DNA from 2 places in the Flaviflagellibacter deserti genome. Region 1 is predicted to be linked to the other one. Evidence: riboswitches for the same ligand, from Rfam matches in the RefSeq annotation. Region 1 holds a riboswitch; the other holds the start of a gene.

Region 1 (14,300 bases):
AGTCGGCCAGCACCATCGCGGCGCAGCCGGTCAGTACCGAGGCCAGCAATTGCTGGCTGCGCACGAAGCCGAGCAGACGCGCGAGATGGGGCGCGATCAGGCCGATCAGGCTGAGCGGGCCGATGAGGAAGGAGGCGAACGCGGTCAGGACGGCCGCGAACATCGAAAGGGTCAGGCGGCTCGCGGTGAGCGGCAGGCCGAGGCTGCGCGACGTGCTTTCGCCGAGCGGCAGGATGTCGAGCCAGCGCCAGAAAAACAGGAGCGGCGAGATGAGGACGACGGCCGCGAGAAAGCCGGCCCAGGCCTCGATCTCGCCGATGCGGTTGGTGGAGCCCGACATCCAGACGAGCAGCACGTGGGAGCGCATGTCGCCCTGGGCGAGCACGGTCGAGATCACCGCCATGCACAGCGAGCCGATGGCGACACCGGCGAGCAGCAACCGCTCCGCGCCGAAGCCGGAACGCGACGCGACGGCCAGCACGATCAGCAATGTCACGAGCGACCCGCCGGCGATGCCCAACACCAGATAAGCGGGATTGAGCACCGGCAGCAGATAGAGGACGACCGCGAGACCGACGCCTCCGCCAGCGCTGACGCCGAGGATTTCCGGTCCGGCGATGGGATTGGCGGTCAGCCGCTGCATCAGGGTTCCCGCCGCGCCGAGCATCGCGCCCGCAGCGCCGGCCGCGACGAGGCGGGGTCCACGGAAGGGCAGGAGGTCGGTGAAGAGCGTGCCCGTCGCGAGTGTCCAGCCGTCAGGCCCCTGGCCGAAGACGAGGGCGACGACGGCGATCACGATCGTCGCCGAAGCCAGCAGGCCAAGAGCGAGCCACGGCCGCGCGACGCGCGAGAGCGTGACCTGCGGCATGCCCGCGAGGCGGCCGTCGGCGCTGCGCACGCGCGGCAGGAGCCAGAGCAGGATCGGCCCGCCGAACAGCGCGGTGGCGGCCCCGGTCGGCGCGATATCGGCGGTGCCCGAGCCGAGGATTTGCACCGAGGTGTCGGTCAAGGACAGCAGGATCGCGCCGATGATGGGAGAGGCGATCAGGATCTGGCGTGGGGTCCGGGCGCCGCCGGCATGCGCCAGGGCTGGCGCGGCGAGGCCGACGAAGCCGATGATGCCGACTTCCGCGACGACGTTCGCCGCCAGCCAGATCGCGACGCCGAGGATGAGGAAGCGGGAGGTGTGAAGCGCGACGCCGAGGCTCTTCGCGCCCGCATCGTCGAGGCCGAGCACGGCGAGAGGGCGGAGCAGCAGGACTGCCGCGACGCAGCCGATGGCGAAGCGCGGGGCGATGGCGAGAGCCGCGTCCCAGCTCTGCTGGTTCATCGAGCCGGCGCCCCAGATATAGAGCGACATCACATACTCGCCCTTGGCGAGGATGATCGTCGCCCCGAGCGCCGCGGCGACCATCGAGATCACCATGCCGGAGATCACGACGGTGACGGGATCGAGCCCGCGCCGCCAGCTCAGGCCGAGGATGATGGCGACCGCGATCACGCCGCCCCCGAAGGCCACGGCTTCTCGCGAGAACTCGATCAATGCGGGTACGAAGGCTGTCGCGAGCGTCAGCGCGAGCTGTGCTCCGGAGGCGATGCCGATGGTCGAGGGGTCGGCGATCGGATTGCGAAGCACGCGCTGGAGAAGCGCGCCGGAGAGCCCGAGCGCCGCGCCGCAGAGGAGCGCCGTCACCGCGCGCGGCATCTCGCTGTACCAGAGCAGGACGCGGTCGAGTTCGTCCGCGATGTGGCCCGGGCCCGTCAGCGGCCCCCGCGTCTGCAGCAGCGCCACGAACAGTGCCGCGGCGAACGCGGCCAGCCCCGCCCATGCCGCGCTCGACCGGGCCGACAGTGGCAGCCAGCTAACCATTCGCCTTCTCCGCGAAGGGCAGGGCGTCGACCAGAAGACGCGCGAAGCGGGAGGCGGCGGGCAGGGCGCCGAACGGGTTGATCGAGCCGAGCGTCAGCACGCGGCCCTCCCTTACGCTCGGCAACGAATTCCAGAACACGCTGCGCGGCAGCACGCTCTTCGCATCGGCGGGGATCGGCGGGATGAGCACGATCCAGGCGTCGGGCACGGTGGCGAGCGCTTCCAGCCCGACCGGCGCCCAGGCCGAATAGCTGGTCTTGTCGGTCCAAGCGTTGCGGAGGCCGAGCCGGGTCAGCACCTCGCCGAACATGCTGTCTTCGCCGAAGACGCGGAAATGGCGCGGATCGCCGAGATTGATCGGCATCACCGGCCGTCCGTCGCCGCTCTTGAGGCGTTCGCGCAGTCGAGCGAACTTGTCGTTGGTGGAGCCGATTAGCGCCTCGGCTTTATCCGATACCTGAAGACGCTCGCCGATTGTTTTCGTCATCGCGACGCAAGGCTCGAACGGCTTTTGGCCCGCGACATAGATCGAGAAGCTCTCGACCGGCGCGATGCGCCTGAAGCGATCCTCCGACGTGGCGTAGAAGCTGGAGCTGAAGATCAGATCCGGCTCGGTCAGGCGCAGAAGCTCGAAGTTCACCGTGCCGCGCAGGCCAAGATCGACGACGGAGGACGGCACCTCCGGCTCCACCGAGACCTCCCGAAACTGCCGCAGCTCGGTCGCCGCGACCGGAGGCGCGCCGAGCGCGAGCATGGTTTCGAGCACGGACCAGTCGACCGTCGCCACCCGCTTCGACACGGCCGCAAAAGCTGGCCCGCCGGCGAGGAGAGCCGCTCCGCCAGCCACGAATCCGCGTCGCGTGATCGAGGGATGGCGCATCAGAGAACGTAGGCGATCGGCTCGCCGCGCGTCGGATGGGACAGCACGCCCATCGGCAAGCCATAGATCCCGCCCAAAATCTCGGGGGCCATGATCTCCGAGGCAGGGCCGTGGGCGACGAGCTTGCCGGCACGCAGCGCAATGATGTCGTCGCAGGTGCGGGCGGCGAGATTGATGTCGTGTAGGACCACGACGACGGTGACGCCGCGCTCGCGGCTGACCTCGCGGACGAGCGATAGCACCTCGCTCTCATGTGCGATGTCGAGCGCCGAGGTCGGCTCGTCGAGCAGGATGCAGCTCGTATCCTGCGCCAGCATCAGGGCAAGCCAGACGCGCTGGCGCTCGCCGCCGGAGAGCGTGTCCACGAGCCTGTCGGCGAACGGCCCGAGCCCGGTTCGCTCGATCGCCGCCTCGACCTTCTCGCCGTCCTGCGCGGTGAAGCGCCCGAGCGTGCCGTGCCAGGGAAAACGGCCGAGCGAGACGAGCTCGCGGACGTTCATGCCGTCGGCGGCAGGCGTGAATTGCGGCATGTAGGCGACGCGGCGGGCGAAACTCTTGTCGCTCCAGTCGGCCAGCGGCTTGCCGTCGAACGAGATCGAGCCACCGCTCGGCTGCAGCTGCCGCGCCAGCATCTTCACGAGCGTGCTCTTGCCCGAACCGTTCGGCCCGATCAGCCCATAGATGCGGCCGGGCGCCAGACCGAGATCGAGCGGCTCGAGAATGACGCGGCCGGGCACCGAGAAGCGCACGCCGGAGAGATGAAAAAGCGGACTGGTCATCGCACTCTTTGAAAACGGTTCGGGCCGCGCGGCGAACGTGCGGCCCTGTTCGGAATTCGGATCGTTGGTTCAGTCTACCATTTGTAGTGGGCGGAGAGGGTGATGGTGCGGCTATCGCCGTAGCCGCATTGCAGTTCGCTGCCGCAACCCTTCACGTATTCCTTGTCGAAGAGGTTTGTGACGTTCAACGAGACGCCCCAATCGTCGCGTTCGTAGCGAATTGCTGCGTCAGCGAGAACTGCATCGGGGACTTTCAGCGTATTCTGGGCGTTGGCCCATGTTTCGCCTTGATAGCGCATACCGGCGCCGAAGCTGACGCCCTCGAAAACGCCATACCTGATTGCGTAATCCACCCAGAGCGATGCAGTCACCTCTGGAACCGTCGTCGGTGTTTTCCCGATGACCGCCGCATTCGTATCTTTGGTGACGTCGATATCGAAGGCAGTGAATGCCGCGAGCACCTTCAGGCTTTCGGTGATATTCGCCTTCCCCTCAAGTTCGAAACCGCGGGAGCGAACTTCGCCGGTTTGTATCTGTTGGAAGAGGTGGTCGGGGTCGTTGACGGTGGCGTTCTGCTTGGTCAGGTCAAACAGAGACGCGGTGATTAGGGCGTCTACGAATGTGGGTCGATACTTCACGCCGACTTCGTACTGTTCACCCTCTTCAGGTTCGAAAAGAGCTCCTGCAAATGTGGTTCCGACCAACGGATTGAAAAACGTTGCCGCGCTGACATACGGAGTGATGCCGTTGTCGAATTCGTATGCAAAGCCGGCACGTCCGCTGAGCGCGCCATCGTCGCCGGCGAGAGCCGGCGTACCTGTGGCTTCCGTATTCACGTAGTCGTAGCGGCCGTTGAGCGTGATGAGCCAGCCGCCCCCGAAGCGGATTTGATCTTGGCCATAGAAGCCCAACACCTGCTGCTCAAGCTCTTGGTCGATATAGTTGGGATTGTTGATGACCTGCGGCTGCCCATAAACCGGGTTGAACGGATCGACTCCGCCTCCGAGACCACTCGACTGCACGTGGTCGATTAGGAAGTAGCGGTAGTCGAGACCAGCCAGCACGCGGTGGTTCAAGAATCCTGTATCGAACTCCCGGCTCATCCGGGTGTCGGTAGTGACGGTATCGACTTCGGTTTCATGTTCGAAGGCGATGCGGAATAGAGCATTCCCCAATCCAGGCGCGTTCGGGGGGCTCCCCACCGGACTGGTATTGCCACCGGGATAGGTGAAAGGATCGCCGTCTAAATCCAACGCCTGATTGTAGTAGCCGTAGGTGTACGGGCCGCGCTCTTCATTTTTGACATGGCCGTAGCGAGCGTTGTGGTTGATCGTCCAACCATTGTCGAATTCATGCTCGAGCTCATAACCAACCAGCGTGTGCCAGCGTGACTGGTTGTCGATGTCCGGTTCCCCGAGGAAGGCGTCACGAGGAATCTTGCCGAACGTCGTGCTTACAACGGTACCGTTGTAGGGCAGGAAGCCGCCGCCGATGTGAATCTGATCCAGTGCGGAATATTGAGCGTAGAGCGTGAGTGTAGTGGCGTCGTTGGGCTTGTAGGTGATCTGCGGCAGTACAGTGCCGCGCAGGTCCTCGGAATAGTCGGTGTATTGATCACCACCCGCGATGCGGCCCGTAAAGCGCCAGGACCATTCCTTCTGCTCGCCCGATACTCCGCCGAAGTCCCCGCCGATATAAGCGTTGCCCCAGTTGTTCACGCCAAGTTCGACGTAACCGAAATCTTCGAAGGTCGGACGCTTGCTCACGAGATTGATGATGCCGCCGGGATTGGCGCCGCCATAAAGAACTGACGCGGGGCCCTTCAGTACCTCAACGCGTTCGAGTGTGAACGGGTCGATCTGGAATCCACCGAACCCGTAGCTGTAGAGCTGCATCCCATCGAGGAATACGCCCGTCTGGGTGGCGTCAAAGCCTCGGATATAGAACCAGTCGGTATCCGGATCGGGGCCGCCGAAGGCTGATGTGTTGACGCCCGCCGTGTAGCGAAGAATCTCATCGACCTTCAGTGCCTTGCGGTCATCGATTTCCTCGCGACCGACGACGGAGACTGACTGCGGGATGGCGGTAATGCGTGTGTCAGTCTTCGAGCCCGTTGTCGATTTGGTCGCGACATATCCATTGACCGGGCCGGTTCCCGTCTCGGCGGCCTGCGCTGGTCCGCCTTCGTTGCCGTTGTCCTGGCTCCGGTCGCCCTCGACGACGATCGTTCCGAGTTCGATTTTTTGTTGAGGCTGCTGGGCGGCGGCAATCGACGGAATGAACAGAACAGCCAATGCTGCTCCGTTCATAAGAATATCTCTAAACTGATTTCCACTATTATAAGTCATTGCTACGCTCACTCATGCGTCGCACAGCCACTTAAGAACGTTTCAAAACTGAATAACTGACTTGGTGGCAGGCTATGATCGTTATCGCGGCTCATAACAACTGACAACAATAGCGGATTGATCGATCTTATCGTGGATTGTATATTCCTGGCATCCGGGTTTGTTTCGATCCACGTTCAATTCTGTTTGCGGCGCGCTGTTGTATAAGAGCAACAGCCGCCGGGGAGTCGCCCATGACGTTCCAGCCTCGCATGACGTCCGTCCGTGAAGGCGTCTCGGTGATCGGCGAATTGAAGTGGCGGTCCTGGAACGGAGTGGTCGCGGACCTCTGGAACGCCCGCTGCGCGTCCGGTGCGCGCGGGGAATACATCTCGAAGGATCCGCGCCTCTTCATCCTGCTCGACAGCGTCGGCGGCGATCTCGATGCCTGCCTGAGTCCGCGAGGCGAGGCGCGCTCATCCGCGCGTTGCCGCACGCCGATCTGCTATGTGCCCGCCGATGTTCCGCTATGGGGCGGCGCGCGGGATGCCACCCGGATTCGGCATCTCGATCTGCATTTCGATCCTGTCGCGCTGAGCGAGCGGCTGGGTGAAGACCTCGCCCAGGATCAACTCGCGACGCCGCAGATCATGTTCGCCGACGAGCGGATTCTGGGCCTCGCCCGGCTCATCGCCGACGAATGCGCCAATCCGGGCGGCAGGCACGACCTCTACGGAGATGGACTGACCACGGCGCTGCTGATCGATCTTCTCAGGCTCGGCCAGAAGAAGGAGAGGGCGCGCACGCCGCTCGCTTCTTGGCAGCTCAAGCGGGTTACCGATTTCATCCAGGCCAATTGCGCGCGCAGCATCCGCCTGCAGGAACTGGCCGATATGGTCGAGCTGTCGCAGTCCTATTTCAGCCACGCCTTCAAGGCTTCGACCGGCCTGCCGCCGCATCAATGGGCGATGAACGCCCGCATCCGAAAGGTGCAGGACATGCTGCTCCGGGGCGAGATGGCGCTGACCGAGATCGCGGCGGAGACCGGCTTTTCCGATCAGGCGCATTTCACCCGGGTCTTCCGCCGGATCGTCGGCGATACGCCGGCCGCCTGGCAGCGGGCACACCGGGCCTAGGCCTTTCCAGCCCGCAAAATTGGAACGGCCCCGCAAAAGCGGGGCCGCCTCGTTTCTCGTTCCGATCTCAGTGCCAGTCTTCGAGATTGCGATCCTTCGTCTCCGGCAGGAGGAAGAAGCCTATGATGAGCGTCATCACGGCAATCACGATCGGATACCAGAGGCCCGAGAAGATGTTGCCCGTGGCAGCCACGATGGCGAAGGCGGTCGGAGGCAGGAAGCCGCCGAACCAGCCATTGCCGATGTGGTAGGGCAGCGACATGCCGGTATAGCGGATGCGGGTCGGGAACAGCTCGACGAGCAGAGCCGCGATCGGGCCGTACACCATCGTCACGTAGAGGACGAGGATGAACAGGAGGCCGATCAGGGTCAGCGTGCGGCTGTCGGAAAGGACGCCGCCAACCGAGGGCTGCTTGACGATCGAGGGATCGCCCGCCTTCGGATAGCCGGCAGCCTGGGCCGCCGCCACCGTCGCCGTGCCGACGGCCGCGCCGGTCGCATCGGCCGCCGTGACCGGCGTACCGTTGACCGCCACGGTAACCGGCGAACCGGCCGAGCCTTCCTTCAGCTCGTAGTGCATCGAGTTGGTCGCAAGCGTGCGGCGGACGACGTCGCACGGCGCCGTGAAGGTCCGGACCCCGACCGGGTCGAACAGCGTGCCGCAGGTCGCGGGATCGGCGGTAATGTCGATCTTCACGTTCTCGGTTGCGGCGATGAGGGTCGGATTCGCCGTCTTCGCGATCATGTAGAAGAGCGGGAAATAGGTCAGCGCCGCGATCAGGCAGCCGGCGAGAAGGATCGGCTTGCGGCCGATCTTGTCCGACAGCCAACCGAAGAAGATGAAGAACGGCGTGCCGATGAGTAGGCTTGCCGCGATGAGCAGGTTCGCCGTAGTGCCGTCGACCTTCAGCGTCTGGGTAAGGAAGAACAGCGCGTAGAACTGTCCGCAGTACCAGACCACCGCCTGGCCGGCGGTGCCGCCGAGCAGAGCGATGAGCGCGATCTTGGCGTTCTCCCAGCGGCCGAAGGCCTCGGTAAGCGGAGCCTTCGAACGCCGGCCCTCGTCCTTCATCTTCTGGAAGGCCGGTGATTCGTTAAGCGAAAGCCGGATCCAGATCGAGAAACCGAGCAGGATGATCGAGAGCAAGAAGGGAATGCGCCAGCCATAGGCGGCGAAGTCCTCCGGCGTCATGTTGAGGCGCAGCACCAGGATGACGAGCAGCGACAGGAAGAGGCCGACCGTCGCGGTCGTCTGGATCCACGATGTGTAGAAGCCTCGCCGTCCATGAGGCGCGTGTTCGGCTACGTAGGTCGCGGCGCCACCGTACTCGCCACCAAGGGCGAGGCCTTGCAGCAGGCGGCAGATGATGAAGATCACCGGAGCGGCGTAGCCGATCGTGGCATATCCGGGCAGCAGGCCGACGACAAAGGTCGCTATGCCCATCAGCGTCATCGTGATGAGGAAGGTGTATTTGCGGCCGATCAGGTCGCCCAATCGTCCGAACACGAGCGCGCCGAAGGGGCGCACGGCGAAGCCTGCGGCGAAGCCGAAGAGAACGAAGATGAATTTGGCGGTGTCGTTGGTTCCGGGCACGAAGGTCGCCGCGATGTTCGCCGCAAGCGAGCCTGCCAGATAGAAATCGTACCACTCGAATACAGTGCCGGCGGAAGAGGCTATAATCACCTTCCGCTCTTCTTTGGTCATTGTCTTAGTACGAGCGGGAGCTCGACCGACGTCGCTTGCTGTCGTCATGCGTTGTCCTCCGGCATCCCTGCGCGAAGAACGGAACCGTCCTTCACCCGGACGCGATTGTTGTTGCGGGTCTTTTTTGGCCCATGCGCCTCGTTGGACGCATCGAACCCTAGACCGGGAACCCAGCCTATGTATTCAACTTTCGTACAAGAGGCTCGTCTTGTGAACAGGCTATCTCCATTTGAGACCGATGATTCTTCGTTCGCGTGACCTTCTTGTTCCGGTGGTCTTGCTGATAGCCGGAACGTCTTTTGCGGAAGCTCAGGCGCTCGCCCCGAAGCGCTGGGGACCGGATTCGATGCGCCCCTATGTACTGGACAGGCCGTCGAACACACTGGAGCATCGCCATCGTCCACGACCGCGCGTGAAAAGGCCGTCGCCGGAGTCCGGCGTTCGCCAGCCGGATATAGGCACCCCAACCTATGGCGCGCCTCCGCCCGCGATAGACCGAATTCCTCCGACCTGATGACTTGATAACTTTCTGGTTTTCCTGATAGATCGCGGCCAGCATCAAGAGTTGAGCCGACGCTCAACGCCAACCTGCCCCGAGCAAGGTGGTGCCTCCGAGAGGAGGGATGTGGCCGGACCGGCAATTTCGGGAAGCAGCCACTCGATCGTCGGTTCTCTTGCGGGCGTGACAATCGAGGTTCGACTTCCCCATGACCGATCTTCCGCAGCAATTCGCCAGTGACAATTATTCCGGCATATGCCCTGAAGCTTGGGCGGCGATGGCCGACGCCAACCGTGGTTCCGCTCCCGCGTATGGCGACGACGGCTGGACGACGCGCGCCGCGGATGCGTTTCGTTCTTTGTTCGAAACGGATTGCGAGGTTTTCTTCGCGTTCAACGGTACTGCCGCGAACGCCTTGGCCCTCGCTTCGCTTTGCCAGTCCTACCACAGCGTGATCTGCGCCTCGTCGGCCCATGTCGAGACCGACGAATGCGGCGCGCCGGAGTTCTTCTCCAACGGCTCCAAGCTCCTGATCGCGGAGACCACCGACGGCAAGCTGAACCCGCAAACCCTGCGGGCACTCGCGCTGAGTCGCAGCGACATCCATTTTCCGAAGCCGCGCGCGGTGACGATCACCCAGTCGACCGAGACCGGGCAGGTCTATTCCGTCGAGGAGGTGAAGGCGATTTCGGCAGTCTGCCGCGAGCTTGGCCTTAGACTCCATATGGACGGTGCGCGGTTCGCCAACGCGGTGGCGAGTCTGGGCTGCAAACCTGCCGATATTACCTGGAAGGCCGGAGTCGACGTGCTCTGCTTCGGCGGTACCAAGAATGGCATGGCGGTGGGCGAGGCGATTCTGTTCTTCGATCGCGCGCTCGCCCAGGACTTCGATTACCGCTGCAAGCAGGCGGGCCAGCTAGCCTCGAAAATGAGATTTCTGACCGCGCCCTGGGTGGGGATGCTGGAGAACGGCGCCTGGCTCAACAATGCGGCTCATGGCAACGCCGCTGCCCAGCGGCTGGCCTCCCAGATCGCAGACATTCCGGGTGTCGAACTGATGTTCCCGGTCCAGGCAAACGGGGTTTTCCTCAGCGCCTCCGACGAGATCCTGGGGAAACTGCGCGAGCGCGGCTGGCGCTTCTATACGTTCATCGGCGGTTCGGCCCGCTTCATGTTCGCCTGGGACGCCGATCTTTCGCGGGTCGACGCACTGGCTGCCGATCTGCGGGAACTGGCCGGCTAGGCCGATTTCCCGGCGCGGTGGGCGACATGCAGGGCGATGGCCGCGGCGTTGGAGACGTTCAGGCTGCGGATCGCGCCCGGCATGTCCATGCGCGCGAGCGCATCGCAGAATTCGCGGGTCTTGTGCCTCAGACCCTTGCCCTCGGCGCCGAGCACCAGAGCGAGGGGACGGGGCAGGGCGACCTCGTCCAGGTTTTCGGGCGCATCCGAATCGAGCCCGACTCGGTGGTAGCCCTGCTCGGCGAGCTCTTCGAGGCCCCGCGAGAGATTGGTCACGGTGATGAACGGCACATGCTCAAGTCCGCCCGAGGCGGACTTGGCAAGCACGCCGGTGGCGGCCGGGCTGTGACGATTTGTGCTGATGATTGCATCGACGGCGAAGGCGGCCGCGGTGCGGACGATCGCGCCGACATTGTGGGGATCGGTGATCTGGTCGAGGACGAGGACCAGGCCGTTAGCCGGAAGATCTGAAATCTTCGGCGCGGGCAGGGCGTCGGCCTCGATATAGAGCCCCTGATGCACCGCGTCCGGCGGAAGCAGCCGATCGATATCCCCGGGGCGGACCTGATCGGGCTCGAATCGGATCTGAACGCCTTCCTCGCGTAGCCTGTTCAGTGCGTTCTCGGTGGCGAGAAACTTGCGAATCTTGCGCTTCGGATTGCCCAGCGCCTCCACGACGGGGTGCCAGCCATAGAGGATGGGCGTCTCGCCGCCGGTGCCGAGCGGGCGGCCGCCGCGTCCCTTGAAGACCGGGCGCGCATTCGATTTCGGGCGTTGCGGAGGGCGGCTCATATGCCGGTTCTTGTCATGGCGCAGGACGATTTTGCAATGCGGATGCCCGCTGCCGCCGGGAACTCGCCCAAATGATGAGGGAAACTGGAGCGGGTGAAGGGAATCGAACCCTCGTATTCAGCTTGGAAGGCTGCTGCTCTACCATTGAGCTACACCCGCGCCGCGCCTCTTTTAATTGGCGAAACGGCGTTCGCCAAGGCGGGTTTGCATGATCGGGTCTCTAAAAAGAGGAAGCTGGTGGGGGAGGTAGGACTCGAACCTACGAAGGCATAGCCAGCGGATTTACAGTCCGCCCCCTTTGCCGCTCGGGACACTCCCCCGCGACTACTCAACACCTGAACAGTAAGGCGGGTCGCAGACGCTTGTTTCCGGCGACCCGTGAGCCGCCTTCAGCGGCGGCTCTTATGGTGAGCCGCGACTGCCCTGTCAACCTGCTCGCACCCCAGTCTTGCTCCATCGGCCCGTTTATCAGTTCCGGCTATCCAGCGTGGCGCAAGACTTACCGGGGAACATCCCTGATAGCGGTCAGGGAAGATTCAATGAACACGACTGTCGTCAAACTCTCCGACGTTCTAGGCAAGGTAAGGGCCTCGGAACAGGAAGGGAGGCGCCGCCTGCAGGAATCCGCGCCGCGGGTCACCCTGACCGAGCGCCACACGGCCGGCGCGATGTTGCTGCCTTCGCGTGAGGCGATGCTGGATCGGCTGCCAAAAAAAGCGGTGGCTTGCGAGATTGGTGTCGCGAACGGCGATTTCAGCGCCGCGATCCTGCAACTAGCGGAGCCGAGCATCTTGCATCTGGTCGATGCGTGGGACGATCCGCGTTACGCCGCGGACTTCGCCGTGGTCGAGTACGGCTTCAGGAACAAGATTCTCGACGGCACCGTCAAAATCCATCGTGGATTCTCGACCGACAGGCTGCCCGAATTCCCCGAGAATTATTTCGACTGGGTCTACATCGACACCGATCATTCATATGCGACGACGGCGCGGGAGCTGGAAATCTGCGTCCGGAAGGTCAAGCCGGAAGGCCTGATCGCGGGTCACGATTTCTGCACAGGCAATGTCGTGACGCCCTATCCCTACGGCGTCATCGAGGCCTGCCTCGAATTCTGCGAGCGGGAAGAGTGGGGCTTCAAATATCTCGCGCTGTCGCCCGACGGGCATTTCTCCTTCTGCCTTCATCGCCTGACGAAGGAAGCCTGAGCCCTCGAATCGGCACGGGCCCGGGCCGGCCATTGGCAAGTCATCACCCTGTCACCATATCTGGCCCAACAGGCTGAAGTGGCAGGGCGTCCCGCGCACTGCACCCTGGAAAGCCTTGCGGTGCGGCTCGAAAACGCTTATCGAACCCGCCGCCAAGCACCCCATCGAACATATTGAATGCAAGGGAACCTGGTTCGCCATGGCCAAAGAGAAGTTTTCGCGGAACAAGCCGCACTGCAACATTGGAACGATTGGTCATGTTGACCATGGCAAGACGTCGCTGACGGCGGCGATCACGAAGGTTCTGGCTGAGACGGGCGGCGCGACGTTTACGGCGTACGACCAGATCGACAAGGCGCCGGAGGAGAAGGCGCGCGGCATCACGATCTCGACGGCGCATGTCGAGTACGAGACGACGGCGCGGCATTACGCCCATGTCGACTGCCCCGGCCACGCCGACTATGTGAAGAACATGATCACGGGCGCGGCGCAGATGGACGGCGCGATCCTGGTGGTGTCGGCGGCCGACGGCCCGATGCCGCAGACCCGCGAGCACATCCTCTTGGCGCGCCAGGTCGGCGTCCCGGCGCTGGTGGTGTTCCTCAACAAGTGCGACATGGTCGACGATCCGGAGCTTCTGGAACTGGTCGAGCTCGAGGTCCGCGAACTGCTGTCGAAGTACGATTTCCCGGGCGACGACATTCCGATCGTCAAGGGCTCGGCGTTGGCGGCGCTGGAGGATTCCAACAAGGAACTCGGCCACGACGCGATCCTTGCGCTGATGGCGGAAGTCGACAAGTACATCCCGCAGCCTGACCGTCCGATCGACCAGCCGTTCCTGATGCCGGTCGAGGACGTGTTCTCGATCTCGGGCCGCGGCACGGTCGTGACCGGCCGCGTCGAGCGCGGCGTGGTCAAGGTCGGCGAGGAGGTCGAGATCGTCGGCATCCGGCCGACGCAGAAGACGACGGTGACCGGCGTCGAGATGTTCCGCAAGCTGCTCGACCAGGGCCAGGCCGGCGACAACATCGGCGCGCTGCTGCGCGGCACCAAGCGCGAGGACGTCGAGCGCGGCCAGGTGCTGTGCAAGCCGGGTTCGGTGAAGCCGCATACCAAGTTCAAGGCCGAGGCCTACATCCTGACCAAGGACGAGGGCGGCCGTCACACGCCGTTCTTCGGCAATTACCGTCCGCAGTTCTACTTCCGCACGACCGACGTGACGGGCGTGGTGACGCTGCCGGAGGGCACCGAGATGGTGATGCCGGGCGACAACATCGCCATGGAGGTCACCCTGATCGTCCCGATCGCGATGGAAGAGAAGCTCCGCTTCGCCATCCGTGAAGGCGGCAGGACCGTCGGTGCAGGCGTCGTCGCAAGCATCATCGAGTAATTTCTTTTAACGGGCGAACGGTCGTCATTCGGCGGCCGGTCCTCCCCATTGAGGCTGATCATGAACGGTCAGAATATCCGTATCCGGCTCAAAGCGTTCGACCATCGAGTTCTCGATAGTTCGACGAAGGAGATCGTCTCGACCGCAAAGCGGACGGGTGCGCGCGTGCGCGGCCCGATCCCGCTGCCCACGCGGATCGAGAAGTTCACGGTCAACCGCAGCCCCCACGTCGACAAGAAGAGCCGCGAGCAGTTTGAAATGCGCACGCACAAGCGTCTTCTCGACATTGTCGATCCGACCCCGCAGACGGTGGACGCGCTGATGAAGCTCGACCTCGCCGCCGGCGTGGACGTCGAAATCAAGCTCTGAGAGGGACCACGACAATGCGGTCCGGAGTGATTGCAAAGAAGGTCGGCATGACGCGCATCTTCACGGATGCGGGCGAGCATGTTCCGGTCACCGTTCTGGAACTCGG
Region 2 (14,300 bases), on a different contig from region 1:
CGACGCCCTGGCCGCCATGCCCGCGGACGCAACGTCCGATGTTATCCAAGCCTCGGTCTATGAAGTCGGCCGGAGCTTCTACCCTGACACATCCGGCAAGGCGAAGTCGCCAGACGGCCGTCCCGGCGTCTCCCAGGCCTGGTTCGTCACGCTCTACAAGACGCTGATTGGACAGGAACGCGGACCGCGCTTCGGCTCGTTCGTGGCCGTTTATGGTATCGACGGCACACGCGGTCTGATCGCGAAGGCCTTGGCCAACGAACTCGCTGCGGCCTGAACCTTACTGGCTTGACCAGAGAATCCGCTGGATCCACGCGATGTCCTTCGTCGCGATCACCCGGTCCGGATGTTCGGAATTGAACGAGCGCAGCTCGACCGTCTTGGCGGTCTGCCGCTTCAGCTCCTTCGCGAGGATTTCGCCTTCCTTCGTCTTGACGACAACGCGGTCGCCTCGGCGCGGCTTGGCTGCCGGCGAGACCACGATGATGTCGCCGTTCCGATAGAGCGGCAGCATCGAATCGCCCGAAATCTCAAGGGCGTATGCCTGATCATCGTCGATATCGGGCAGGCTCACCTCTTCCCATCCGGAACCGACCGGGAAGCCGCCATCGGTGAAGAAACCGCCACCGCCCGCCTGTGCCATACCGATCAGCGGCACGGTGCGGTTCGCCCCCTTGCCGCGGCCGGCGACGATATCGAGGAAGCTTTCGAGCGAGCTGCCGGTTGCCGCAAGGATCTTCGAAACCGATTCGGTCGACGGCCAGCGCGGACGTCCGTCGGCGGCGACGCGCTTGGAGCGATTGAACGTCGTAGGATCGAGACCTGCCCTCTTGGCGAGGCCTGACGCGGACATGCCGTGAGCCTCCGCGAGACTATCGATCGCGGCCCAGATTCGGCTGTGCGTCAGCATATTGCCCTCAACGGGAAGGTTAGAAGAATAGTAGGAATTAGTACCTCCGACTACTTTTGTCCAGCGAACTTTGCAGCTTTCTTGATTGAAGCGGCCGGGGCTTCTAAAGCTCGGCCGGGATGATCGAAACTATCTATAAAATACTGCCCGCCGAGATGTGGGAGCAGGCCTGCCGGGAGGGTCTTTTCCGTGGCGCTCCGGTGGACATCGCGGATGGCTTCATCCACTTTTCGACCGCCGAACAGGTGGCCGAAACCGCCGCGAGGCACTTCGCTGGACAGGCCGACCTGATCCTGCTTGCCGTCGACACCACGGCGCTCGATGCAGCACTGAAATGGGAACCGTCGCGAGGCGGCGCACTCTTTCCGCATCTTTACAACGACATGGATGTGTCGGCTGTCAGGTGGGCAAAACCCCTCCCCTGGAACGGCACCCACCACGTTTTTCCGGAGCTTGGACAATGATCGGCGCCGGCTGGCCGCTCCTGCGCGGCGTCTTTCAATCGATCGATCCCGAACGGGCGCATGAGCTGACGCTCGCGGCGCTTGAGCGCGTTCCCCTGCCGCCCGCCCGACCGGACGATCCGCGCCTCGCAGTCGAGGCCTTCGGACTGACATTCCCGAATCCGATCGGTCTCGCCGCAGGCTTCGACAAGGATGCGCGCGTTCCCGATGCGATGCTGAGACTGGGCTTCGGCTTCGTCGAGGTCGGCTCGATCACGCCGCTTCCGCAGCCCGGGAATCCGAAACCGCGCATTTTCCGGTTACCTGACGATCAAGGCGTCATCAACCGGCTCGGCTTCAACAATGGTGGCCACGAAGCCGCGCTACGACGCCTTGCCAACCGGAAGCGCGGAGGAATTCTCGGCATCAATGTCGGCGCCAATAAAGACGCCGCCGACCGCACTGCGGACTATGTCTCCGGCATCCGCGTCTTTGCCGACCATGCCGACTATCTGACGGTCAACATCTCATCGCCGAACACGCCCGGCCTGCGCGACCTTCAGGCACGTGGCGCACTCGACGATCTTCTGGCGCGCGTGGTCGAGGCGCGGGATGGCATGGTCACCCGCAAGCCCGTTCTCCTCAAGATCGCACCCGATCTCGCTCTGAGTGATCTGGACGACATCACCGAAGTGGCGCTCGCACGCGGCATCGACGGCCTGATCGTCTCGAATACGACGATCACCCGTCCGGCCGGGCTCGGCGGCGAACACATCAAGGAGCCGGGCGGACTTTCCGGCACTCCCCTGTTTCAGCGCGCGACATGGATGCTGGCCGAAGCTGCAAAGCGCGTTGAGAGACGAATTACTCTCGTCGGGGTCGGTGGCATCACGTCGGCGGAGACGGCTCTCGCGAAGTTCCTGGCGGGAGCCAGTCTGATTCAGCTCTATACGGGGCTGACCTATGCCGGTCCGGGATTAGTCAGCGATATCAAGCAGGGCTTGCTGACGATGATCGCACGCGAGGGGTCGCTAAAGTCTCTTATCGGCCGGGATCGAGATGCGATCGCAGCGGCAGGCCCGGGCGTTTAGGCGCGATTGCCGAGTTTCAGCAGCCGACTCAAGAGCCAGAGCGGAAACACGATCACCGCACCGAGCAGGAACCAGCGGAACACGGTTTCGACCGCATCCCAGATATTGTCGAAGAACTCGAAGAACAGTTCACGAAGACCGCGCAGGATCGCGAAAGCATCAAGATCGAGCACCGCGAGCAGCACGCCGATCACGACCGAGAGCATTACAAGCTTCGCCAGCACCCACAACGGCGACCCGCCGAAGAACCGGGTCAGTGGATCCGCGGCAGCTGGCTTTGCGGGAATCTGAACGGGTTCGGCCTGCGGGGGCGAACTGGTGTGTGCGTCGGTCATACTCGAATTCTAGCATGGCCGCCGGTGTCGGCCAAAGCTGCGAGCTATTTCTCTTCGGCCATGACCCGAATCGAATATTCCGATTGGGGCGTGTCGGCCACTCCCGAAACCTCGTAGACGTGGCCATCATACTCGACCTCATCGCCGGGGATTGGAGCATAGAAACCTTCCGGCACCACGCCTTTGTCGAGCCGCTCGGTCGATCCATCCTTGTGAAGCACAACCACGCCGACCCGACCGGTCGGGCTCGACCGTTCCGGCTTTTCGAAATGACGCATCGGCAAACTCCAGGCTGCGGTCTCAATTCGAGGCCGACTAACCAACCCGGAAATGCTTGGAGAGTTTCAAACCCTGCGCTTGATAATTGGACCCAAGATCAGCGCCATAGAGACGTTCCGGCAATGCCGCGAGACGTTCGTAGACCAGGCGACCGACGGTCTGGCCGTGCTCCAGGATGAACGGAACCTCGTGGCTGCGCACTTCGAGCACGGCTCGCGAACCGCGTCCGCCGGACGCTACATGGCCGAAGCCCGGATCGAAAAAGCCGGCATAGTGGACGCGGAACTCGCCCACGAGCGGGTCGAACGGCACCATCTCTGCTGCATAGGCCGGCGGCACATGCACCGCCTCCCGCGAGGCAAGGATATAGAACTCGCCTGGATCGAGGATCAGAGTGCGATCGCGCGCCGAAACCTCTTCCCAGAAGTCTTCGACCGCATAGCCGTTGACGTTGTCGACATCGATCACGCCGGTATGCCGCTTGGCGCGATACCCGACCATGTGCTTTCCGCCGAGCCCTGACAGATCGACCGTGACCGAGATGCCGTCGCGGAGATCGGGCTGATCGGTATCGACCAACCGCTCCGCGTCCTGAAGCGCTCGCATCTCCGCTTCGTCGAGACCGACATGGCCGCGGCGGAACCGGATTTGCGACAGCCGAGAACCGGTGCGCACCAGAACCGGGAACGTGCGCGGGCTGATCTCAGCCCAGAGCGCACCTTGATAGCCGGGCGGAAGGACATCGAAACCGCGCACGCCGTCCGCAATTACACGGGTGAAAACATCCAGTCGGCCGGTCGAGCTCTTCGGATTGGTCGAAGCCTGCACGTCAGGAGGCAGGTCGAGGCTTTCCAGCAGCGGCACGAGATAGACGCAACCGGTTTCGAGAACCGCGCCATCTTCCAGGCTGAAAGCGTGAATCAAGACGGAGTCCAGCCGCTCACGGACCGTCTGCCCGGGACCGGGCAGGAAGCTCGCCCGAACGCGATAGGCCGTCTTGCCGAGACGAAGATCGAGCGATGCCGGCTGGATCTGCCGATCGATCGCAGGCGCCTCAAGACGCACGATTCCTGCATCGATCAGCGCGCTGATCGACTGCGCCGGAGCGATGCCGGTGCCGAAGTCCGCGCCTTGAGCCATGGATGTCCGCCGGTCCAACACACTCCGTCAGTAGCAATCCAGCGGATTGACGCCAAGCGGAGCGAGGAGTAGAGCCTCGATTTATCCCGTGGTGATTTGAGCCGGCCGGCTTGCAGCCACGTAAAACAAGTCGCTAAAAGGCCGTGGCGCGAGTGACTTAGGTCTTGCTGCGCGGCGGCTCTGTCATCGAAGGTGCCGCGTGTCGAAGAAAGCTCCCCTCCCCGCCCGCAAGCTCAAGCCCGCGACGGTCGCCGTGCACGAAGGTGCGCTACGCAGCCAATTCAACGAAACCGCGGAATCGATCTTCCTCACGCAGGGCTACATCTACGACTCGATGGAGCAGGCCGAGGCGCGGTTCAACAACACTGATCCCGGCTTCCAGTATTCCCGTTTCTCGAACCCGACCGTGACCATGTTCGAGAACCGCATGGCCGCTCTCGAAGGCGCCGAGGCCGCCCGGGCCACCGCGACCGGCATGGCCGCGGTCACGGCCGCGATCCTCAGCTTCGTGAACGCCGGCGAACACATCGTCGCCGCCAAGGCGCTGTTCGGCTCGTGCCGCTACATCATCGAGGATCTCGCGCCGCGCTTTGGCATCACCTCGACACTCGTCGACGGTTCGGATCTCGACCAGTGGCAGGAGGCTGTTCGCCCGAACACCAAGGCGTTCTTCCTCGAAACGCCGACCAATCCGACGCTCGACATCTATGACATCTCGGCCGTTGCGGAGATCGCGCATGCGGCAGGGGCGAAGCTGATCATCGACAACGTGTTCGCGACGCCGGTTTTCCAGAAGCCGCTCGCGCTCGGTGCCGACGTCGTCTGCTATTCGGCGACGAAGCACATCGACGGGCAGGGCCGCACGCTCGGTGGCATCGTGCTCGGCACGGAGGAATTCGTCACCGGCCCGCTGCAGATGTTCCTGCGCCAGACCGGACCCTCGCTCTCACCGTTCAATGCGTGGGTCATGTTGAAGGGCCTGGAAACTTTGGCGCTCCGGGTCGAGAAAGCGGCGGCCAACGCAGCGAAGATCGCGGACTTCCTCGCCGATCACCCGAAGGTGACCAGGGCGATCTACCCGTTCCGTCCGGACCATCCGCATGTCGCCCTCGCCAGGAAGCAGATGACGGCGGGTTCCACGCTCGTGACCTTCGACGTGAGGGGCGGCAAGGCGGAGGCGTTCCGCTTCGGCGGTGCGCTGGAAATCGTCAAGATCACCAACAATCTCGGCGACGCGAAGAGCCTGATCACCCATCCCGCGACGACGACGCATCAGCGCCTGACGCCGGAAGCCCGCGCGGAGCTCGGCATCGGCGACAGCATGCTGCGCCTGTCGGTCGGCATTGAGGATGCGGACGACCTGATCGAGGATATTTCCATCGCGCTGGACGCAATCTGACGCACCCAAATAGCCGCGTTTCGGGTTATCCTTGAGCCATGTACAGCGCGACGACACGCGGCATTCAGATTACGGTCACTCCGAAATTCCTGACCCAGGAATCGGAGCCAGACCGCGCGCATTTCGTCTGGGCGTATTCGATCGACATCGAGAACCATGGAGAAACCCAGGTTCAGTTGCTGTCGCGCTACTGGAGGATCACTGACGCCTCGGGCCGCGTGCAGGTGGTCGAAGGTCCGGGCGTCGTCGGCGAGCAGCCGATCCTCGGCCCCGGAGAGACCTTCTCCTATACGAGCGGCGTGCCGCTCACGACCTCTTCGGGCTTCATGGTCGGTTACTATGTGATGGTGACCGACGAAGGCGAGAAGTTCGAAGCCGATGTTCCGGCCTTCTCGCTGGATCGGGCCGAAGAGCGCCGGGTCGTTCATTGATGGGTTCGAGACCGTCGCCCCAAATCGTGTCCATTCTCGAGCGTCTCGTTGCGTTCGACACAGTCAGCTCGAAGTCGAACCTTGAACTGATCGACTGGGTGCAGAAATATCTGACCGATTGCGGCCTCGCGTCGGCAATCCTACCCAGCGCATCCGGCGACAAAGCCTCCTTGCTGGCACGGATCGGGCCCGACAACGAACCGGCGATCGCCCTCTCGGCCCATACCGACGTCGTACCGGTCGCGGGACAGAACTGGTCGAGTGACCCGTTCACCCTCATCGAGCGCGACGGAAAGCTCTACGGCCGCGGCTCATGCGACATGAAGGGCTTCGTCGCCCTGATGCTGGCGGCCGTCCCGGCGCTGATGGAAAAACCGCTGAAGCGGCCGGTCCAGCTCGTCCTCACCTACGACGAGGAAACGACCATGGACGGGGTGGCGGATTCGCTCCGTCATATCGGTCAGGAATGGCAGCGCCCGGCCGCGGTCATCGTCGGCGAGCCAACGAGCATGCAGGTCGTCGATGCGCATTTGTCGATCGGCGGCGTCCGCATGGTGATCCACGGCCGCGCCGCTCATTCCAGCCTGCCGCACCTCGGCGCGAGCGCGATCGATGCCGCGCATCAGGTCATCGGCGAGCTGATGCGCATCCGCGATGAATTCATAGCTGCCGGGGATCCGACCGGTCGGTTCACGCCACCGCATTCGACGCTAAACGTCGGCCGCATCCAGGGCGGGCAGGCGCACAACATCGTGGCACCGTCATGCATGCTGGAATTCAGCATGCGGGGCGTGCCGGGCTCCGACATCGAGGGCGCGATCGAGCGCGTCATAGCTTTCGGCGAGGGGCCGGTGCTCAGCCGCATGCGCGCGACCGCCCCAGAGGCGCATATCGATGTCGAACGCTGGCTGTTGGCGCCGTCGCTCGGCCCACGACCGGGCTCCGAAGCCGAATTGATCGCCATGCGCCTTGCCGGCACGAACAGCACGACGACTGTCTCATACGCCACCGAGGCCGGCCATTATCAGCGCGCAGATATCCCGACGGTCGTTTGCGGGCCGGGTTCGATTGATCAGGCGCACGCACCCGACGAATTCATCGAACTCAGCCAACTTGCTGCCGGCGAGGCGTTCATCCAGCGCCTGATCGAGGAATGCAGGGCCTAGCTGTCGGAGATTCCGACATCGGATGGCGACAGCGTGTATTTCCGCGAGCAGAACTCGCAGGTCACGGTAATCGCGCCGTCATCGCCGACCATGTCGCGCCGCTCCTCGTCCGAGAAGCTCTTGAGCATTCCCAAAATCCGCTCCTGCGAGCAGCGGCAGGATTCCCGCACGCCCTGACCATTGAAGACGCGGACACCCCGCTCGTGGAATAGCCGGAACAGCAGTTGCTCGCTGGCGATCGTCGGATCGATCAATTCGTGATCTTCGATTGTCTCGACGAGAGCCTGAGCCTCGGTCCACGCATCGTCATCGTCCGCCGGCGGCATGACGAGGTCTTCCGGCGCATCGCCCGGATGCAGGTCCTGCGTACGAATCCGCTCACCAGCGGCCGGAAGAAACTGCACGAGCAAGCCACCCGCACGCCAGGCATGCGAACCGCCGGAACCATTGCCCCCGAACGCCTCGGCGACAGCGAGCCTTACCCGCGTTGGGATCTGCTCCGACTGACGGAAATATTGGTGCGCCGCCTCTTCCAGGCTGTTGCCCTCGAGCGGGACCACGCCCTGATAACGGTTCATGTCGCCGCCGGCGTCGATCGTCATCGCCAGATGGCCGTGCCCAAGCAGATCGCCCGTCGCCACGCTCGGCATCTCGGCAAGACGATCGGCATCGTATCGTGCATAGGCACGCAGCCGATCAGGAGCCTCGAAGTCGACCACCAGCATGTCGATGGCACCGTTCGAACGGGTCTGCAGCTGGAAGCGGCCGTCGATCTTCAGCGACGAACCGAGCAGAACCGTCAGCGCCACGGCCTCGCCGAGCACCTTCGACACAACCGGCGGATAGTCGTGGCGATTCAGAACGCTGTCGATGGACGGGCCGAGGCGCACGACACGCCCCCGGACATCCAGACCCTCGACCTGGAACGGCAAAATATGATCGTCGGTACTCTCAAGCATCCACGCCTCTAATAAGGGTCAGGCCTGGATCGCGTCGAAGCACCAGGCGAGGACGCCCTTCTGCGCATGAAGCCGATTCTCGGCCTCGTCGAACACGGCCGATTGCGGTCCGTCCATGACCTCTGCGGTGACTTCCTCACCCCGGTGCGCAGGCAGGCAATGCATGAAGATGGCGTCTCGGGATGCCGCCTTCAACAGCTTGCTGTTCACCTGATAGGGCTGCAGCAGGTTATGGCGCCGCTCCTTCTCGCCATCTCCCATCGAAACCCAGGTATCGGTGAGGATACAGTCAGCGCCGTCGACCGCCTCGAAAGCATCGCTGGTGAGTTCGACCGCCGCGCCCTCACCCTTTGCCCAGGCGACAAGCTCGTTGCTCGGGGCGAGTTCCGGCGGGGTAGCAATGCGAAGCGTGAAATCGAGCCGAGCCGCGGCGTGTACCCAGGAGGCGAGGACATTGTTGGAGTCACCGGTCCAAGCGATCGTCCGACCCTTGATCGAGCCGAGCCGCTCCTCGAACGTCATCAGGTCAGCCATTACCTGGCAGGGATGCGACGTCTTCGTCAGGCCGTTTATCACCGGCACTGTGGCATGGCGCGCAAGTTCCTTAAGCGCATCGTGCTTCAGGATGCGGATCATGATTCCATCGACATAGCGCGACATCACCCGCGCGGTGTCCTCGATAGCCTCGCGCTCGCCGAGCTCGATTTCCTTGCCTGTCACCATCAAGGGCGAACCGCCGAGTTCGCGGACGCCGACATCGAAAGACATGCGGGTGCGAAGCGACGGCTGTTCGAAGACGAGCGCGATGACCCGGCCGTCCAGAGGACGGTCCTTCGCGGCCTCGGGCGTCCGGCGGCGGGCTTTCATCGCCTTGCCGGCGTCGAGAATGGTGCGGAGCGTCGATCCAGTGAAATCGGACAGATCGAGGAAGTGGCGGGGAGCAGTCACGGTCGGTCTTTCTATTCAGCCGCGCTGAGGCCCTGAGCGAGCCTCTTGTCGAGAGCGTCGAGGGCTTCGTCCATGCGTTCGACGGCAAGCGCCATCTCGTCGTCGCTGACGATCAAGGGCGGGAGGAGGCGCACGACATTGTCGCCGGCCGGCACCGTCAGCACATGCGCATCGACGAATGCCGAAACTACCTCGCCCGGAGGGATCAGGCATTTGAGGCCAAGCATCAGGCCCTCGCCACGCAGTTCTTCAACGATGTTCGGGTGGCGGTCGACGAGCGCACCGAGCTTCTGCTTCAGCACCAGCCCCTTGCGGCGAACCTCTTTGAGAAAAGCGGGTTCAAGCACCACGTCGAGCACGGCATTGCCGACGGCCATCGCGAGCGGATTGCCGCCGAAGGTGGTGCCGTGCGAACCGGCGGTCATGCCGGAGGCCGCTTTCGCGGTGGCCACGCAGGCGCCGACGGGAAATCCGCCGCCGAGCCCCTTCGCCAGCGCCATGATGTCCGGAGCGACACCCGACAATTCATAAGCGAAGGCATGGCCGGTGCGGCCGATGCCGGTCTGAACCTCATCATAGATCAGCAGCAGATCGCGCTCGTCGCATATCTCGCGCAAACGGCGCAGGAACGCGGCGGGCACCTCGCGAATGCCGCCCTCGCCCTGGACAGGCTCGATTATGATCGCGGCCGTCTCGGGAGTAATCGCGGCAAGCAGAGCCTGCTCGTCGCCGGGCGCGACATGATCGAAGCCCGGGACTTCCGGGCCGAAACCGTCGAGATGCTTCGGATTGCCGCCCGCGGAAATGGTCGCCAGAGTCCGGCCGTGGAAAGCGCCGTTGAAGGCGACGATCCGCCAGCGTTCGGGATGACCCGAATAGCTATGGTATTTGCGGGCCATCTTGATGGCGGCTTCGTTGGCTTCGGCACCCGAGTTCGTGAAGAACACGGTGTCGCCGAAGCTCGCCGCCACGAGCCGCGTCGCCAACCGCTCGCCGTCCGGTATCTTATAGAGATTGGACGTGTGCCAGAGCTTACCGGCCTGCTCGCGCAGCGCCTCGACGAGATGCGGATGGCAATGGCCGAGGGCATTCACCGCGATGCCGGCGCCGAAATCGAGATATCGCTCGCCTGTGACCGTGGTCAGCCACGCTCCTTCGCCATGCTCGAAAGCAAGGTCGGTACGCGCGAAGACGGGAAGCAAAGCGGAGCTCACGGGCGCCTCGGTAAAGTGTGGCCTAAAAAGCGCAGAGGCGCCGCCCAGCAGAGCGGCACCTCCGGAAAGCGCCGATTTTACGGGCCGACCGTGCAGTGTCAATGACGGCTAGAGCCCTGAGTTCTCAGGCGATGAATCGGAATGCGAGCAGAGTTTTCCCGACCTGTGGGGAAAACACCCCGTTCTCCTTTCGGACTCTTGCGGCCGAGTCAGCCGATCATGTAGTTTACCAATCGTTAAGCACGATATCTCGTGTGAGACGGAATTTCAGCTACTATGGACGGTATATCCGGTCCAGGCTTGGTGTTGAACCGGCTGGATCCACCCGTTCGGATTCCGCCTCGCCGATACAATGGAGCCGCGCTGATGAACTGGACGGATGAGCGTGTTGAGCTTCTCAAGAAGCTCTGGAGCGATGGGTTGAGCGCGAGCCAGATCGCTGCTGAACTCGGCGGTATCACGCGCAATGCTGTCATAGGCAAGGTTCACCGCCTCGGCCTTTCCGGTCGCGCCAAGGCTGTTCAAAGCACCGCTCCCCGCCCGCGCAAGCCTCGCGCGCCGTCGCATCCGTCGATGGTTTTCCGCACTGCCGGTGCGACCGCGCTGGCTCCGGTCCGCACGGTCGATCTCGACATCGAGCCGATCATCCAGCGCGCACCGCGCCCTATGCTGGAGCCGGTCTCCTGCGAGCGCGTGACCATCATGGATCTGCGCGAATGCATGTGCCGCTGGCCGATCGGCGACCCCGGCAGCGAGAGCTTCCGCTTCTGCGGAACCCGCTCCAATATGGGCTCGTCCTATTGCAGCTATCACGCGACCATCGCCTATCAGCCGGCGAGCGATCGCCGCCGCCGTGCGGTCGCCTGATCGCAGCGAGCAGAACCAAAAAATAGGCCGCGCGATGCGCGGCCTATTTAGTTCAGAAGAAGATATCAGCAGAAGGCATCAGCCCGCGCGGGCAAAGCGCTCGTCGAAGCTGTAGCCGGAGCCGCGCACTGTGCGGATCGGATCCTGGCGGCGGCCGCGATTGATCACCTTGCGCAGGCGACCGACGTGGACGTCCACCGTGCGTTCGTCGATATAGACATCGTGGCCCCAGACACCGTTGAGCAATTGCTCGCGGGAGAAGACGCGGCCGGGAGTCTGCATCAGGAATTCTAGGAGGCGGAACTCGGTCGGGCCGAGCTCCAGTTCGCGACCGCCGCGGCGGACACGGCGCGTTTCGCGATCAAGCTCGATATCGCCGGCCTTCAGTTGCGAAGCGATGTGATCCGGCTTGACGCGGCGCAGCAGGCTCCGCACGCGAGCGACCAATTCCGGCACCGAGAACGGCTTCACGACATAGTCGTCGGCGCCGGTGGCCAGACCACGCACGCGCTCGGTCTCTTCGCCGCGCGCGGTCAGCATGATGATCGGGAGACGTTCCGTCTCCGGCCGAGCGCGGAGGCGACGGCAGAGTTCAATGCCGGACAGGCCCGGCAGCATCCAGTCGAGCAGAACGAGATCCGGAACCCGTTCACGAAGCCTGGTTTCGGCCTCGTCACCGCGAGCGACGCTTTCGACGTCATAGCCTTCCGCTTCGAGATTGTACCGGAGGAGGAGCGTCAATGGCTCCTCGTCCTCCACGATCATGACCCGTGCGGACATCCTGTTCTCAATCCTCGCCGAACGAGATCGTCGTGGTGCTCGTCAGATCACCCTTCGGACGCTCGTCGATTAACGGCTCGCCGACCGCCAGATAGTGGATCGTCTCGGCGATGTTGGTGGCGTGATCGCCGATGCGCTCGATGTTCTTCGCGCAGAACAGGAGATGGGTGCAGAACCCGATATTGCGCGGGTCTTCCATCATGTAGGTCAGGAGTTCGCGGAACAGCGAGGTGTAGATCGCATCGATCTCGCCGTCGCGCTTCCAGACCTGGAGGGCGCGGGTCGCGTCACGGCGGGAATAGGCGTCCAGCACTTCCTTGAGCTGGCCGAGCACAAGTTCGCCCATGTGGTCGACGCCACCGGCAAGCTTCGGCGGCTGCAGCTGCCCCTCGAGGGCGACCACGCGCTTGGCGATGTTCTTGGCCAGATCGCCGATGCGCTCGAGATCGTTCGAGACACGAAGCGCGGCGACGACCTCGCGGAGGTCGACCGCCATCGGCTGGCGCTTGGCGATCGTGAGAACTGCCTTCTCCTCGACCGCGTGCTGCAGACTGTCGATGACGCGGTCGCGCTCGATGATCCGCTGGGCGGCGGCTAGGTCACGCGACAACAGCGCGGAAATCGATTCCCCGACCAGTTGCTCGGCGAGACCGCCCATCTCCGCGATCATCTCGCTGAGGGACTTCAGGTCCTCGTCGAACTCTTTCGAGGTGTGCTGTGTCATCATAGCGCCGGTTCCTCTAGTGCGGCCCTCTTAAGAGGGATCAATGACGCTTCGATGACATCGAGGGAAGCGCATTTCGCGCCTCCAGTCACTCATCGGCGCGGGTATTCAGAACTGCGGTAAACCGCGCCCCCCCTCCGGAAGGGCTTTCGATCAGGAGTCGACCGCGGTGGCGGGCCATGATGTGCTTGACGATGGCAAGCCCGAGACCCGTCCCTCCCTTCTCCCGACTCTCGCCGACATCGACGCGATAGAAGCGTTCGGTCAGGCGGGGCAGATGCTCCGGCGGAATGCCCGGCCCATAATCCTGCACGGAGATCCGGATCTCCGGTCCGGTTGCGGTGACCGAGACATCGACCCGCTTTCCCGACTGGCCGTATTTGATACCGTTCTCGACGAGGTTCTCGACGACGCGGATCAGTTCATCGCGGTCTCCCGGCACGGATACGGAAGTGCCCGGAAACGACGAACGGATTTCCACGCCGCGCTCGCCGGCCAGAGGCGAGAGACTGTCGACGACGCTGCGAACGATTTCGACGGGGTCGACCGGTGTCGACGGCCTCAAATGCTGCTTTTGCTCGATCCGAGACAGTGACAGCAGGTCGTCGACGAGACGCGACATGCGCGCGGCCTGGCTGCGCATGATGTCGAGGAAGCGCTCGCGCGCCGAAACGTCCGCCTTCGCAGGTCCTTGAAGAGTCTCGATGAAACCGAGCAGCGCGGCCAATGGCGTGCGCAATTCGTGACTCGCATTAGCGACGAAATCGACGCGCATGCGCTCCGCCCGGCGGAGATGCGTCAGGTCGTGCAGGACGAGGAGAACGAATTGCGGATTGCCTCGTTCGCGGTCTGCCTGATCCAGCCAGACAGGCCCGATCCGGGCTTCCAGCCAGCGGTCGACCGGCACGCGATCGGCATATTCCACCGTTCTCGCAGTACCGCCTGTGCCCACCGCACGGACTGCATCCAATATCTCCGGAACGCGCAGGGCGAAGGACACCGGATCACCGGTCCGCAGATTGCCGAAAACATCAATCGCGGGAGCGTTGAACTCATGCACGATGCCGCGAGCCGTCAGCAGGATCGCCGGCTCGTTCAATGCTTCGAGAAGAGCGACGGCCAACGGGTCGGCGTCACGTTCCGTCTGACTGACAGGCACTGTCGCGCGATCGTCCAGCGGGGTGAAGGCCGTGGCGAGCGGCACGGCGATGGCGCTGAGCGCGGCAATCCAGAGCGGAAGTAGCCCGAGGCCCCAGAGTGCCGCGAGCACGACCAGCGCCGCGCCAATAGCAATCCGGCCCCTTTTCAGGCGTCGCAGAAATACGCTTCCTTCCACTGCGTTCGCCTTGCCGTCCCAAACCAACGTCATGGCCGCTTCCTCGCTTTGCTGCGACAGGGGCACGGCCGCGTGACAGTGACATGACACCAGTATTTCCGCCATGTCACAAACGCTCAACTACTGTCGGGGCACCAATCCTTTTGGTCGGCACTTTCAGCGTCTTGCCGCGTTTAGGAACGTCGTTCCAGCGCGGAAGCCCGATGTCTGTATTTCAACAAGGTCGCAACGTCTGGCATGTCGAGAGAGCCCAGCGGGCATCGGTTCTGATCGACGGC

Evidence for each region. A riboswitch is a leader RNA that binds a small molecule or an ion and turns the genes downstream of it on or off. The one in region 1 is predicted to bind S-adenosylmethionine.
Region 2: another riboswitch for S-adenosylmethionine. It lies ahead of ACFPFW_RS05300 (O-succinylhomoserine sulfhydrylase); the one in region 1 lies ahead of ACFPFW_RS09040 (threonine aldolase family protein).

Annotation. Positions count from the first base shown of each region.
Region 1 covers NZ_JBHSJF010000006.1:436,455-450,754, forward strand. Annotated here, with positions in the region: gene fhuB (Fe(3+)-hydroxamate ABC transporter permease FhuB) at 1-1,870, opposite strand, end outside; gene ACFPFW_RS09015 (iron-siderophore ABC transporter substrate-binding protein) at 1,863-2,750, opposite strand; gene ACFPFW_RS09020 (ATP-binding cassette domain-containing protein) at 2,750-3,529, opposite strand; gene ACFPFW_RS09025 (TonB-dependent siderophore receptor) at 3,604-5,877, opposite strand; gene ACFPFW_RS09030 (helix-turn-helix domain-containing protein) at 6,111-6,992, shown strand; gene ACFPFW_RS09035 (MFS transporter) at 7,060-8,745, opposite strand; SAM-I-IV-variant riboswitch at 9,248-9,352, shown strand; gene ACFPFW_RS09040 (threonine aldolase family protein) at 9,405-10,439, shown strand; gene ACFPFW_RS09045 (TrmH family RNA methyltransferase) at 10,436-11,230, opposite strand; tRNA gene ACFPFW_RS09050 (tRNA-Gly) at 11,316-11,389, opposite strand; tRNA gene ACFPFW_RS09055 (tRNA-Tyr) at 11,466-11,550, opposite strand; gene ACFPFW_RS09060 (class I SAM-dependent methyltransferase) at 11,770-12,435, shown strand; gene tuf (elongation factor Tu) at 12,635-13,825, shown strand; gene rpsJ (30S ribosomal protein S10) at 13,886-14,194, shown strand; gene rplC (50S ribosomal protein L3) at 14,209-14,300, shown strand, end outside.
Region 2 covers NZ_JBHSJF010000005.1:99,365-113,664, forward strand. Annotated here, with positions in the region: gene ACFPFW_RS05265 (lysine--tRNA ligase) at 1-277, shown strand, start outside; gene ACFPFW_RS05270 (S24 family peptidase) at 281-910, opposite strand; gene ACFPFW_RS05275 (DUF952 domain-containing protein) at 1,030-1,374, shown strand; gene ACFPFW_RS05280 (quinone-dependent dihydroorotate dehydrogenase) at 1,371-2,444, shown strand; gene ACFPFW_RS05285 (DUF6460 domain-containing protein) at 2,441-2,779, opposite strand; gene ACFPFW_RS05290 (hypothetical protein) at 2,824-3,057, opposite strand; gene ACFPFW_RS05295 (2'-deoxycytidine 5'-triphosphate deaminase) at 3,095-4,198, opposite strand; SAM riboswitch at 4,277-4,355, shown strand; gene ACFPFW_RS05300 (O-succinylhomoserine sulfhydrylase) at 4,398-5,597, shown strand; gene apaG (Co2+/Mg2+ efflux protein ApaG) at 5,636-6,028, shown strand; gene argE (acetylornithine deacetylase) at 6,055-7,194, shown strand; gene ACFPFW_RS05315 (Hsp33 family molecular chaperone) at 7,191-8,153, opposite strand; gene argF (ornithine carbamoyltransferase) at 8,172-9,101, opposite strand; gene ACFPFW_RS05325 (aspartate aminotransferase family protein) at 9,113-10,315, opposite strand; gene ACFPFW_RS05330 (GcrA family cell cycle regulator) at 10,682-11,182, shown strand; gene phoB (phosphate regulon transcriptional regulator PhoB) at 11,261-11,962, opposite strand; gene phoU (phosphate signaling complex protein PhoU) at 11,970-12,689, opposite strand; gene ACFPFW_RS05345 (ATP-binding protein) at 12,775-14,055, opposite strand; gene ACFPFW_RS05350 (VTT domain-containing protein) at 14,226-14,300, shown strand, end outside.